DNA from 2 places in the Ruegeria sp. YKSD179 genome. Region 2 is predicted to be linked to the other one. Evidence: riboswitches for the same ligand, from Rfam matches in the RefSeq annotation. Region 2 holds a riboswitch; the other holds the start of a gene.
What was found. Region 2 has a riboswitch for thiamine pyrophosphate ahead of thiD (bifunctional hydroxymethylpyrimidine kinase/phosphomethylpyrimidine kinase). Riboswitches for the same ligand answer to the same signal wherever they lie in the genome.

Region 1 (7,212 bases), on a different contig from region 2:
CCAGAGGGTTGCAATTGGCCGAGCAATTGTCCGGGAACCCGCAGCGTTCCTTTTTGATGAACCTTTGTCGAACCTCGACGCGGCTTTACGCGTTGGTATGAGGCTGGAAATCAGCGAGCTTCACGAACGTCTTGCGACGACCATGATATATGTCACCCACGACCAGGTCGAAGCAATGACCATGGCTGACAAGATTGTTGTGCTTCAGGCAGGTGTAATCGAACAAGTCGGCAGCCCTTTGGAACTTTACCGTACGCCGCGTAACCTTTTCGTAGCGGGTTTTATTGGCTCGCCCCGGATGAACTTCATCGAAGGCGAAGAGGCCGAAAAACATGGAGCGCACACCATCGGCGTACGACCTGAACACATCGCTGTTTCCGAAAATGAAGGAACTTGGAATGGCGTAGTAGGCGTTTCCGAACATCTTGGGTCAGATACTTTCTTTCATATTCACGAAACAGGCTTGGCGGAAACTATCACTGTGAGAGCTGATGGTGAGGTCGGTTTCCGACATGGTGACCGTATCCAGCTGACGCCGCGTGCGGATGTGATTCATCGTTTCGACGCGAAAGGCTTGCGAATCGAATGAAACGGTTGGCTGGCAAAACGGCACTCATAACAGGTGCTGCCCGCGGTATTGGACTAGCCTTCGCCGAGGCCTACGCCTCAGAAGGTGCGCGTGTAGCATTGGCAGATGTCGACGTCGCACGTGCGCAGGAATCTGCGTCAGAAATAGGGTCTTCAGCAATGGCTGTAGAAATGGACGTCCGCGAACAAAGCAGTATCGATAACGCAATTTCTGAGGTTTCTTCGCATTTTGGCCCAATTGAAATCTTAATTAACAATGCTGCGATTTTTTCAGCCGCTCCGATCACTGAAATCGAAAGACAGGATTACAATAGGGTATTTGAAATCAATGTCGCCGGAACTCTGTTCACGCTTCAGGCCGTTGCCCGGCACATGATCGAAAATGGAACCAAAGGCAGGATCATCAACATGGCTTCGCAAGCCGGACGTCGTGGTGAACCATTGGTGGCAGTGTATTGTGCCAGCAAAGCGGCTGTCATTTCGCTGACGCAGTCAGCGGGATTGAATCTAATACCGCATGGGATCAACGTGAACGCCATCGCGCCAGGGGTTGTCGACGGCGAACACTGGGATGGTGTCGATGCCTTTTTCGCAAAATATGAGGGTAAAGAACGCGGGCAAAAAAGGCGCGAAGTCGCGTCAGCGGTACCCTATGGCCGCATGGGGCGCGCTGAGGATCTGACGGGGATGGCCGTTTTCCTGGCATCTGATGAAGCTGAGTACATCGTGGCTCAAACCTACAATGTCGACGGTGGAAATTGGATGAGCTGATGAACCCAACAGCAAAGGCGAATGCACCGGTAAAATTGCGGTGCGACCGATTAAATGATTTGCCCGCGCACGTCAAAACACCGAAGTACCGGCGCGAGGATTTGAAGCCTGGCATCGTTCATATCGGCCTTGGGAATTTCCACCGTGCGCATCAGGCTTGGTATATCCACCAACTCATGCAGCAAGGCGTGGCAAAGGATTGGGCGATCATAGGGGCAGGGGTTCGAGCCTATGACGCAGCAATGCGTGAGAGGTTATTGGCGCAAGACTGTCTCACGACACTGATTGAATTGGACCCATCCGGAACATCTGCCGAAGTTATCGGCCCTATGATCGGCTATCTTCCAATCGAGTCTGACAATTCGTCGCTGATCCGGCAAATGGCCGAACCGGCCATCCGCATTGTGTCACTTACTGTGACCGAAGGCGGGTACTACCTCGACGCGAATTCTTCAGAATTCGATATTCATCACGAAGAAATACTCCGTGATGCTCAAAATCCCGACCATCCAGGCACGGCATTCGGCGCAATTGTGGCGGCACTTGCACGGCGCAGGTCGGCCGGGCTGAAACCCTTCACGGTTCTTAGTTGCGACAACCTGCAAAGCAATGGCGCGATCCTGCGAAACTGCGTTGTTGGGTTGGCAGGGCTATCTGACCCGGGATTGGCTGATTGGATTGATCGATACGGAGCTTTTCCAAATTCGATGGTGGATTGCATTGTGCCGGCCACAACGGATCAGGTGGTCGAACAAGCTATGGAACTAGGCATCAATGATCTCGCACCTGTAACGCATGAGAACTTTCGGCAATGGGTGATTGAAGACAATTTCTGTGGAGATCGACCCCCGTTTGAAAATGTTGGCGTAACAATAACGAAAAACGTTCACGCCTATGAGGTGATGAAACTGCGTATATTAAACGGCGGTCATCAGCTTCTTGCAAATGTGGGAGAGATCCTGAGTGCACCGACAATTTCATCCTGCATGCAGGATCCAGATATCTCGGAGTTCTTCCAGAAGGTTCAGGTTGAAGAAATTGTGCCTCTTGTTCAGGCTGTTCCAGGGGCTAGCCCAGTCGACTATCTTGCTTTGGTAAAGAGGCGGTTCTCCAATACTGCGATCCACGACACAACCCGCAGAGTAGCTTTTGACGGGTCTTCCCGGCATCCGGGGTTTTTGCTGCCGTCGCTGCGTGATGCTATAAACGCTGGGACGCCTATCTCTGGCTTGGCATTGTCACAAGCGCTTTGGTGCCGGATGTGCACTGGCCTTCGCGAAGATGGGACCGAGATTTCCCCGAACGATCCGATCTGGAACGAATTGAAAGGTGCCGCCCTCGCAGCGCATGAGGGAGCGCAGGCGTGGATTGGAAAAGCCAACCTTTACGGCGAAATTGGTCACGACGAGCGCTTTGCGGCTCAGTTCAAAGTTTGGTTAGACGAGATTGTTAAAAACGGTAGCCGTGCAGCGATACGTCGTTATTTGGCTTAACGGAACGGAGTGGTCCGAATTCTAACCAATTGGATGCTGGAAAATCGGCTTTGCAACGGCGATTGTATCGGTAATGATCATCTCAATCAGTAACCATCATTGTGTGTGGGCAAACGCAAAACACGACCTTTGGGGATCATCCCGAATGAAAACTGATTGACATGTCGCGGCCAACTTCACTATTTCCCGGCTTACTGTTGGGGTGCCAAATTTCGGCTGAGACGTTTACGCGAACCCATTGAACCTGAACCGGTTAGAACCGGCGTAGGAAACAGTTTCAAGGTGGACCCCACCGCTGGTTTCCCTCGCTCGTTCTGACATAAGTCGAAGAGATTCTGGGCGTGTCGTCCATAAGATTTGCTGCAAATGATAAATTTGAAAACACCGGCAATTCTAAGTCGTCTGGCCTGTGTTTTGTCAGGGTAAAGAACGTCGGCAGATCTCCGAAATGTCCTGATGAGCTACTTTGTTAGCTTTTGTGAACAAGGAAACCAATTGTGAAACATCTGATAATGTGCGCGGCCCTCGTCCTGCCGACACCTGTGTGGGCAACTGACAAGATGACCATTCTACTTGACTGGTTTGTAAACCCTGACCACGGACCCATCATTGTCGCTCAGGAACTTGGGTATTTTTCCAATGCAGGGTTGGATATTGAAATCATTCCTCCGGCAGATCCATCAGCGCCCGCCAAGTTGGTTGCTGCAGGGAAAGCAGATTTAGCGGTCAGTTATCAACCTAATCATCACCTGCAGGTGGCAGAAGGTTTGCCTCTGGTCCGAGTAGGTACTCTGATAGCCACTCCTCTAAACTGTCTACTGGTTCTGAAAGACGGATCAGTAAAGCAAGTTTCAGACCTAAAGGGCGGCAAAATAGGATTTTCGGTTTCTGGTTTCGAAGAAGCATTGTTGACAACCATATTGAAGCGAAATGGCGTCAGCCTGGATGAGATCGAACTTGTGAATGTAAATTTCTCGCTGGGGTCGTCGGTTATGTCCGGTCAGGTCGATGCCGTAATCGGAGCCTACCGGAACTTTGAACTAAATCAGATGAAAATAGAAGGCGTCGAAGGGAGGTGTTTTTACGTAGAGGAAGAGGGAGTGCCGACCTACGATGAATTGATTTATGTGGCGAACGCTGATCGAATGGATTCAGATTTGGTTCGTCGGTTTTTGGGTGCTACCCAATTGGCCACTCAGTTCATTGTCAACAACCCGATCGAAAGTTGGAGCGTCTTCAAAAACTACGCTGCGGAGTTGAATGACGATTTGAACGCAAAGGCTTGGATCGACACGTTGCCAAGGTTTGCTCTACGTCCTGAGGCCCTGGACGAAGGTCGCTATGAACGGTTCGAAGCGTTCCTCTCGGATATTGGGCTGGTTGAGGGTACTAGACCCGTCTCGAAATTGGCGGTTGATTTAGGAGAGCAATAATCAAGCGACCATTAAACATGGTAAAAACCCAGCCATCGAATTGCAATTCGATGGTTGCAGGTCACAAAGGTTGAGATTGAATTTGCTATGTGCTGACGAACGCTTTGACGTGTCATCGCGCATATTACCTTCTTCAATGTATGCCCTAGGAGATTGCGTTGAGTCAGTTGAGGATGGTTCGGGGTTCACAATTGTAGCAAATGTTATGCCGACTCGCTTTCGATGACCGCCATAACCGACGAATAAGTTGAAACGCAGTAGGGCACGCAGTAGCTGACCATTGCCTTTATTATTTCCGGACGCGTAATCGTGCCTGCGATCAATTTATCTGCATAGTTGATCAAGAAAAATACGCTGCCAATTATTAAGGCTATGCGACCTGCGCGTCGCATGACCGAAGGCTGGATTGCAAGATTCAGAAATTTGGCCATTTGTGATCTTCACCTTTGAAGCCTAAGGAAACTGCTGGCGTCTCGCTCAGTTATTGCCTTGAAAGACCACAAGCAAGGTTGAAGAAGCAACTCTAAATAACAGGGACCACCTCCGCGGGTCGTTCATCTCATCTTAAATGGATCGGGGATGGGTGCGTCAGAGGTATTTATCCAGACACTTTTAGCGCGTGTATAATCCAGAACGCTCTCCATTCCTCCCTCGCGACCCAGACCGCTTTCCCCGAACCCGCCGAAGGGTGCAATCGGCGAAACGACGCGGTAAGTGTTAACCCAAATAATGCCACTTCGTACTGCGCGGATCATGCGGTGAGCCCGGGATAGGTTGTTTGTAAAGACGCCTCCTGCCAATCCGAAATTGGTTGAATTGGCCATTGCGATGGCTTCATCTTCGGTATCGAAGGTAAGAACGCTAAGTACCGGACCAAACAATTCCTCGGTAACCGAGTCCGCATCCTTCACATTTGAACAGTCCAGTATAGTTGGCAGGTAGTATTGTTTTCCCTGATATCCTTCAGGGCGTGCTCCACCAGTTATCAGTATCGCGCCCGCAGCGATACTGCTCTCGACGACACGTTCAACTTTGTCGATTTGTGCCTTGGTCGCCAAAGGACCGTATTCCGTAGCCGGATCCGATGGGTCACCGATCAGGATATCCTCAGCCTTGGCTTTGAGTCGGCCAATTAATTCGTCCTTCACTCGACGCTGAACTAAAAGACGCGACCCGGCAACGCAGCTTTGCCCGGCGGCGCCAAAAATTCCTGCCACAACACCATTGATCATGGAATCCAAGTTTACATCGTCGAAAACTATGACAGGCGATTTCCCGCCAAGCTCTAGCGTGGTGTATGCAAGGTTTTCTGCCGAGTTTTGAACGATTTGCCTTGCGGTACCAGGGCCGCCTGTAAAAGCAATGCGTGCAACGTCAGGATGCGATGTCAGCACTTGTCCGCATTCTTCGCCAAAACCCGTTATCACGTTGAAAACTCCAGGTGGAAAACCCGCTTCGTCTACAAGTTCTGCAAATTTCAGCAGCGGCCCCGGTGCATCTTCAGACGCTTTCAGCACAATGGTGCATCCTGCCGCCAGTGCAGGGCCGAATTTGACGGCTGCCAAAAATAACTGTGAGTTCCACGGAACGACAGCTGCCACGACCCCGATTGGTTCGCGGCGTAAATAGACTTCAAGTTCTTCCTTGTCGATTGGTAAATGGCTGCCTTCGATCTTGTCCGCAAGGCCCGCAAAGTAACGCACATAGTCGGCGGTATAGCCGACCTGACCCTTCGTTTCCCGGATGATTTTACCCGTGTCGATGGTTTCAATCTCGGCTAAGTCCTGCGCATTTTCTGCCAATAAATCCGCTAGTCGGTACAGCAGCTTTCCTCGTGCAGTGGGTGTCAAGCCAGCCCATTCACGCGACAGAAAGGCGCGGTTAGCCGCCTCGACCGCGCGGGCTGTGTCTGCGGCACCAGCTGCAGGCATGATGGCCCATGTTTCACCTGTTGACGGGTTTATGCTTTCAAAAGTGGAACTACCTTCGACAAAAGAGCCGTCAATGTAGTTTCGAAAAACCGGAAAGTCTCCCATTCAGCTGGCCTTTCGAGCGGGGTCACCAGACATCACTGGAACGATGTGTTCGATAAACCTTATGAGAGATTTCTTTTTCTCTTCGTGCGGATAGCCATTGTCGATCCAATAACTGAACTGATCTACCCCCCAGGATTCGTAGAGTCTTAGTCTCGTAATTACTTCTTCGGGCGTGCCGATCAGCAAATCGCGGCGCATCACGTCTGGGGCGTACATTGGGTTGGCGGCCAGCTCTTCCTCGCTAAGTGGTTCGATGAACCCGTCTTGAATAGGTCGCTTATTCATGAACCAAGCGCCAAAGTAGTTGAAATACTTGTTAAATTGTTTTGCTGCGTCCTGCGCCTCTCGCTCATTTTCGACCATGTGGGTGTGTTTGCACAACATTACTTCGCGCCGGAGTTTTCCCGGATTCTTCGCCAAAGCTTCGTTGTACTTTCGCATCAAGTCATCGACTTCTTCGTCGCCTTTCCAAAGCGGCGTGATCATTACATTGCAGTCGTTTTCCACGGCAAATTCGTGGCTGGATATATCCCGAGCGGCAACCCAAATAGGTGGGTGCGGTTGTTGCAATGGCAGAGGGCTAGGTGTGGTTTCGGGGAAGTTCCATATTTCACCTTTGTGGGTATAATTTTTTGACCAAAGGCCTTTGATTGCCGGGATAATCTCACGAAGATGAGCGCCGCCTTCGGGACCTGGCATTCCATCACATAAGCGGTCAAACTCAAACTGGTAAGCCCCGCGCGCGATACCTAGTTCCAGCCGCCCATCGGTGATAATATCGGTCAACCCAGCCTCACCTGCGAGTTTAAGAGGATGCCAAAATGGCGCGACGACAGTGCCGGTGCCAAGACGAATGGTTGTTGTTTTTTGCGCCAAATGAGTGATGTAGAT
Region 2 (7,212 bases):
GAGGTCAAATCGACCAATGGTGACACCTTCCTGGGTGGCGAAGACTTTGACATGCGCATCGTCAACTACCTGGCGGATGAGTTCAAAAAGGAACACGGTGTCGATCTGTCCGCCGACAAGATGGCACTGCAGCGTCTGAAAGAGGCTGCTGAAAAAGCCAAAATCGAACTTTCGTCAACCTCGCAGACCGAAATCAACCAGCCATTTATTTCGATGGGTTCGAACGGTCAGCCGCTGCACATGGTTATGAAGTTGACCCGTGCAAAGCTGGAATCCTTGGTTTCTGACCTGATCAAAAAGTCGATGAAACCCTGTCAGGCCGCTCTGAAAGACGCTGGTCTGTCTGCAGGCGATGTGGACGAAGTTGTTCTTGTCGGCGGCATGACCCGTATGCCGAAAGTGATTGAAGAGGTTACCAAATTCTTCGGTAAAGAACCCCACAAAGGCGTGAATCCGGACGAAGTGGTTGCCATGGGCGCCGCAATTCAGGCCGGTGTTCTGCAGGGCGATGTCAAAGACGTGGTTCTGCTGGACGTTACTCCGCTGTCGCTGGGCATCGAAACGCTTGGTGGTGTGTTCACCCGGCTCATTGACCGTAACACGACGATCCCAACGAAAAAGTCCCAGGTCTTTTCTACGGCCGAAGACAACCAAAACGCTGTAACGATCCGAGTGTTCCAAGGTGAACGTGAAATGGCGACTGACAACAAAATATTGGGTCAGTTCAACCTGGAAGACATCCCGCCCGCACCGCGAGGCATGCCTCAGATCGAAGTTACCTTTGACATCGACGCCAACGGTATTGTTTCGGTTTCAGCCAAGGACAAAGGTACCGGCAAGGAACAAAAGATCACCATCCAGGCCTCTGGCGGATTGTCCGATGAAGATATCGAAAAGATGGTCAAGGACGCCGAAGAGAATGCCGAAGCTGACAAGGAACGCCGTGAACTGGTAGACGCCAAAAACCAGGCGGAAAGCCTCATCCACTCGACTGAGAAGTCAATGGAAGAGCATTCCGACAAAGTCGACCCGACCACGATCGAAGCCATTGAACTGGCAATCGCTGCACTGAAGGATGAGTTGGAAACCGAAAATGCCGACAAGATCAAGTCGGGCATCCAAAACGTCACCGAAGCTGCTATGAAGCTCGGCGAAGCTATCTATAAGGCTCAGTCCGAAGAGGCTGATGATGAACCGGCGGCTGCGGACGCTGCTCCGGGCGAAGATGACATCGTCGATGCCGAGTTCGAAGATCTGGACGACGACAAGCGTAACTAACGGAAAGCCGGGCCAATTCGGGCCGGTCCGGTTGCCGGGCCGGCCCGATTACGTTGAGGCAGAAGGACATGCTGATGTCAAAACGCGACTATTACGAAGTGCTCGGTGTGTCCAAGGGCGCTTCGGCGGATGAGATCAAAAAGGGCTTTCGTAGAAAAGCCAAGGAACTTCACCCGGACCGCAACAAGGACAACCCCGACGCAGAAGCGCAGTTTAAAGAGGCTAACGAGGCCTATGATATTCTGCGCGATGCCGACAAAAAGGCAGCCTACGACCGTTTCGGTCATGCCGCGTTTGAAAACGGTATGGGAGGCGGAGGCCGCCCCGGCGGTGGGTTCGGCGGTCAGGGAGATTTTTCAAGCGCGTTTTCGGACGTGTTTGATGATCTGTTCGGCGACTTCATGGGCGGTCAAAGGGGCGGCGGCGGTCGTCGTGCCGCGCGGGGTTCGGACCTACGGTATAACCTTCGGGTAACCCTTGAGGAAGCCTTTGGCGGTTTGCAGAAGACCATAAACGTGCCGACGGCAGTTGCCTGTTCGTCTTGTGAAGGTACCGGCGCGGAGGGTGGCGTTGAGCCCACGACCTGCCCGACGTGCTCTGGCATGGGAAAAGTCCGGGCGCAACAGGGTTTCTTTACGGTGGAGCGTACGTGTCCAACCTGTTCGGGGCTGGGCCAGATCATTAAGAACCCGTGTAAGTCGTGCCAAGGTGCTGGTCGCGTCGAAAAAGAACGCGCGTTGTCGGTCAACATTCCCGCAGGTGTTGAAACAGGTACACGCATTCGTCTTGCAGGCGAGGGCGAGGCTGGAATGCGCGGCGGACCTCCGGGTGACTTGTATATATTTGTCGAGGTCTCTGATCATAAACTTTTCGAACGCGACAGCGTGAATCTCTATTGCCGTGTTCCGGTCAGCATGGCTAAGGCGGCGCTGGGCGGCTCGATCGAAGTTCCGACCATCGACGGTGGGCGTGGGCGCGTTCAGATACCAGCAGGCAGCCAATCTGGTCGCCAGATGCGCCTGCGCGGAAAGGGCATGCCGGCCCTGCGCGGCGGCGGCGTTGGCGATATGTTCATCGAGTTAGCGGTGGAAACTCCGGTCAACCTGACAAGCCGCCAAAAGGAAATTCTGAAAGAGTTTGAAGATTTGGGCGAAGACAATCACCCGGAATCTAAAAACTTCTTTTCGTCTGTAAAGTCATTCTGGGACGGAATGAAAGGCTGAGTCCAACTTGACTCGGCTTTGCCGACACTTCTCATATTTTTGGACCAGATCAATGGGGACAACTAGTTTTGATCTGGTCTCACTGTCTCTGTGGTGGTTGGCGCTATCTGTGAATTGAATCAAGTTCATTTACTCTATTTTTTCCAAATTTGACGATAGAATTTCGTATTTGCGCTTGAACTCAGACTCACCACCTGAGAATGTCCCTCCAACCGTTGGGGTGCCCTGATTGGAGGGCTGAGAGGCGTTGCTGCGTCAACCCATCGAACCTGATCCGGGCAATACCGGCGTAGGGAACGGTCTATTATGCACAGACGTTTTCTATGTTCGCTTTGCCTTTTATTGGAGCAAAGGCATGGCGTACGTAGCTTTGGCAATAGCTGGATCCGACAGCGGCGGGGGCGCGGGCATTCAGGCGGACCTAAAAGCCATGTCCGCGCTTGGCGTTTTTGGCGCCAGCGTAATCACTGCGGTAACCGCTCAAAACACACAGACCGTCAAGGCTGTTCACGGTATCCCGCAGGACGTAATTGCAGCACAAATCGAAGCAGTTCTGTCCGATCTTGATGTCGGCGCGATCAAGGTGGGAATGCTTGCAACGCGCGAGATAATCCAGACCGTGGCGATTGGCCTTCAGGGTTACGAAGGTCCACTGGTACTTGATCCAGTCATGATAGCAAAGTCCGGAGATGTTCTGTTGCGGCAAGATGCAGTTCGGACGCTACGCGAAACACTGTTGCCGCGCGCAACGGTTTTGACACCCAACTTGCCCGAGGCCGCCCTATTGCTCGATGCCCCTTTGGCGGAATCACCGAAGGAAATGGCAGAACAGGGGTTGGCTTTGTGCGAGTTCGGCGCGGGTGCAGTCCTGATGAAGGGCGGCCACGCAATCGGGGAAACTTGCCACGATCTATTGATTGACTGCAAAGGTATAGTTGGTGAATTCAAGGCCCGACGAAGGAAGACGAAGAATACTCATGGTACGGGATGTACCCTGTCATCTTCCGTTGCTGCAGGGTTGGCAAGTGGGCTTGATTTGAAGCTGGCCACCGCAACTGCACATGCCTACTTGCAGGGCGCGATCGCGCATGCGGACGATTTGAAAATCGGTTCTGGCCACGGTCCAGTTCATCACTTCCATAAGGTTTGGGCGACGTGAGCAAGTGGTCGGTAATTGGTGCCGGAGTGGCGGGCTTGACTGTGGCGAGCGAGCTGTCTGCCAGGGGTGAGTCGGTGACCGTCTATGACACCAAAGGATTGCCCGGAAAGCAAAGTTGTTCGTGGTGGGCAGGTGGCATGTTGGCACCTTGGTGCGAATCCGAAAAGGCGGAAGAACCGGTTCTGAGGCTGGGCCGAAAAGCGATCGCTTGGTGGGCAAACAGAACCGAAATTACAGAAAACGGAACTTTAGTCGTTGCGAACAAGCGCGACGCTCCGGACCTAAAGAGGTTCGGGCGGCGAACCGGGGGTTTCTGCAAGATAAAGGATGTCCAATTGCTAAAGTTAGAGCCTGACCTGACTGGTTTTGACGATGGACTGTTTTTTGCAGAAGAAGCCCATTTGGATCCCAGAAGGGCCCTGCGTGATCTGCATAACTACTTAATCAACCAAGGCGTGAAAATCAGTCGTCAAACTGCACCAAGCAACCTTGGAAACACGATTGACTGCCGGGGGTTGAGTGCTCGGGACGTTCTTAAAGATTTGCGGGGGGTCAAGGGTGAAATGCTTATCATCCGTTGTCCCGACGTACGATTGTCTCGACCTGTGCGACTGTTGCATCCGCGAATACCTCTTTATGTCGTGCCGCGTGGCGACGGCGTCTACATGCTGGGTGCGACCATGATTGAGGCTGAGGATCGTGGTCGCATTACCGCCCGGTCAATGCTGGAATTGCTGAGCGCTGCTTATTCCCTGAACCCCGCCTTTGGTGAGGCAGAAGTTCTGGAAGTTGGTGTCGACTTACGCCCTGCGTTTCCGGACAACCTGCCGCGTATCAGGCGTCGAGGACGCACAATTTACGCCAACGGCCTCTATCGTCACGGGTACTTACTTGCCCCTGCTTTGGCGCAAGGCGTGGCCGACTTGGCGTTGGAAGATAAACACTCGGAGATGGTCGATGAAGATAGTTCTTAATGGTGAGCTTTGTGAAGTTCAGGCAATGAATCTCGCGGAAGTTCTGGTGGAGCGCGGGCTAAACAGTCGCGTCGCCACCGCGGTAAACGAAGAATTTGTGTCATCAGTCATGCGCGCGGGTCATCAGCTAAGGGACGGGGATCGCGTCGAAGTTCTTTCGCCGATGCAGGGAGGCTAATTGTGAAACCTTTTTACGGGACGCAGTTGCCCAGCCGAATGATGCTGGGTACGGCTCAATACCCAAGCCCGGCAGTCCTTGCGCAGGCGTTTCGTGCCAGCAAGGCGAGTGTTGCGACGGTGTCTCTGCGTCGTGAGTCAGGTGCCGGGGAAACTTTCTGGCGGATGATCCAGGACCTGGGCGTGCTGATCCTGCCCAATACAGCTGGATGTCACACGGTTAAAGAGGCCGTGACTACAGCACACATGGCGCGAGAAGTTTTTGATACCAACTGGATCAAGCTGGAAGTCATTGGTCATGCAGATAGTCTGCAGCCAGATGTTTTTCAGCTGGTCGAAGCCGCACGCATATTGGCCGCCGATGGGTTTCAAGTCTTTCCCTACACAACGGAGGATCTGATTGTTGGCGAAAAGCTTTTGGATGCAGGCTGCGAAATATTGATGCCCTGGGGCGCGCCAATTGGATCAGGCCTTGGGCTGAACAATGAATATGCTTTACGGGCCATGCGTGCAGAATTTCCGGATGTCCCAATGGTGATAGACGCGGGGATAGGCTTGCCTAGCCATGCGGCTCATGCGATGGAACTGGGCTTTGATGCTGTGCTGATGAACACCGCAGTAGCCCATGCGGGTGATCCAGTGGAAATGGCACGAGCTATGGCGCAGGCAATTGAGGCGGGGACGAAAGCCCATCGGGCTGATCCCATTGAAGCTAGCGACATGGCAGAACCGTCCACGCCGGTTATCGGGAAGGCCTTTTTAACATGAATTTGGCTCGGTTTTACCCGATATTCGATAACTCGGATTGGTTGCGTAGAATGCTGCCTTTCGGGGTAAAGCTTGTTCAGCTTCGCATCAAGAACCAGCCAAAAAGCAAGGTCCGCGAAGAAATCGCGATTTTACGCGAACTTTGCCAGAGCCAAGGCGCTGTTCTGGTGATTAACGACTACTGGCAAGAAGCGATCGATGCGGGGTGCGATTGGATTCATCTTGGACAGCAGGATTTGGACGGGGCCGATCTTGCGGCGATCAAGAAGGCCGGCTTAAAACTCGGCCTATCGACCCATGACGACCTAGAGCTTGAAAGAGCTTTGGCAATAAACCCCGACTATGTGGCATTTGGTCCGATTTATCCGACGGTTCTCAAGAAGATGAAGTGGCGCCAACAAGGTCTGCAGCGTGTAACAGAATGGAAGTTACGAGTTGGCAGTATCCCATTGGTTGGGATAGGCGGCATGAGCGTCGAACGCGCGCCAGGGGTCTTGGCCGCCGGTGCGGATGTTGTTTCGGCGGTGACAGACATAACGCTGAACTCGAATCCTGAGTCACGTTTAATCCAATGGATTGAGGCGACTAGGTGAACCGGTACCAGCGTCAAACAATACTGCCGGAAGTGGGCGCGCATGGACAAAAATGTTTGTCCGAAGCCCGTGTTTTGATTGTGGGTGCTGGCGGGTTGGCCGCGCCAGTCTTGCAACTGCTCGCAGGGGCCGGATTAGGACATCTGACAATCGTTGATGGCGATGTTGTGGCACTATCGAACTTGCATCGCCAAACGTTGTTCAGCGAAACCGATTGCGGGCGACCCAAGGCACAAGTCGCGGCAGAACGATGCCGTGCGATAAACAGCGAAATCACAACCAACGTTCTGGAACAGGCTCTAACACCGTACATTGCGCCAGAATTGGTTGCTGACTCCGATGTTGTTTTGGATTGTGCGGACAGCTACGCTGCCAGTTACACGCTGTCTGATGTGTGTTTTACGCTAAAAAAGCCGCTTATCAGTGCCTCGGCCCTTGGTCTGTCCGGTTACGTTGGCGGGTTTTGTGGTGGCTCTCCGTCTCTGCGAGCGCTTTTCCCAGATGCTCCTGATACCTCGGCGAGCTGCGCGACAGTGGGTGTGTTGGGTCAGGTCGTAAGCATGATTGGGGCCATGCAGGCGCAAATGGCTCTGAATAAACTTCTTAGTTTTGACCCTTCGCCGTTGGGACAGTTAGTACAGTTTGATGCCCGGACCGGCCGCAGCACAGTATTTCGTTTTGACGATGCGCCTGAACCTGAGCGGTATTTCTCATTTGTCTCAGCCAATCAAATGTCCGAGCGCGATCAAATTATCGAATTGCGCGACACACTTGAGGCACCAGTGCCGATTCATCCGTCCGCAGCACGAATCACTGTCGGTGAGCTTCAGAAATTAGCCCCTAAACAAGGCCGAAGACTGGTTTTGTGCTGCGCGACGGGTCTGCGTGCTTGGCGTGCTGCAGAGTCGGTTCAATCAATTTGGTCAGCTGAGATCGTTCTGGCCGCAGCTTCGGCTTTGTGAGCAAAGGGCAATACTGGAAATGACAACCAAAATCACAAATGACCGAACACGAGCAATTAAATGAGCAAGCAAAATCGT

Region 1: it holds a riboswitch for thiamine pyrophosphate, as region 2 does, so the genes downstream of both, AC2FNE_RS23080 (ABC transporter substrate-binding protein) here and thiD (bifunctional hydroxymethylpyrimidine kinase/phosphomethylpyrimidine kinase) in region 2, are expected to answer to the same signal.

Annotation. Positions count from the first base shown of each region.
Region 1 is NZ_JBXWRL010000079.1:1,319-8,530, reverse strand. It holds gene AC2FNE_RS23095 (ABC transporter ATP-binding protein) at 1-589, shown strand, start outside; gene AC2FNE_RS23090 (L-iditol 2-dehydrogenase) at 586-1,359, shown strand; gene AC2FNE_RS23085 (mannitol dehydrogenase family protein) at 1,359-2,852, shown strand; TPP riboswitch at 3,041-3,140, shown strand; gene AC2FNE_RS23080 (ABC transporter substrate-binding protein) at 3,350-4,285, shown strand; gene nrtS (nitrate/nitrite transporter NrtS) at 4,489-4,716, opposite strand; gene AC2FNE_RS23070 (aldehyde dehydrogenase) at 4,840-6,321, opposite strand; gene AC2FNE_RS23065 (LLM class flavin-dependent oxidoreductase) at 6,322-7,212, opposite strand, start outside.
Region 2 is NZ_JBXWRL010000018.1:49,318-56,529, reverse strand. It holds gene dnaK (molecular chaperone DnaK) at 1-1,278, shown strand, start outside; gene dnaJ (molecular chaperone DnaJ) at 1,353-2,501, shown strand; TPP riboswitch at 2,708-2,814, shown strand; gene thiD (bifunctional hydroxymethylpyrimidine kinase/phosphomethylpyrimidine kinase) at 2,857-3,660, shown strand; gene AC2FNE_RS11505 (FAD-dependent oxidoreductase) at 3,657-4,634, shown strand; gene thiS (sulfur carrier protein ThiS) at 4,618-4,812, shown strand; gene AC2FNE_RS11495 (thiazole synthase) at 4,815-5,579, shown strand; gene AC2FNE_RS11490 (thiamine phosphate synthase) at 5,576-6,172, shown strand; gene AC2FNE_RS11485 (HesA/MoeB/ThiF family protein) at 6,169-7,134, shown strand.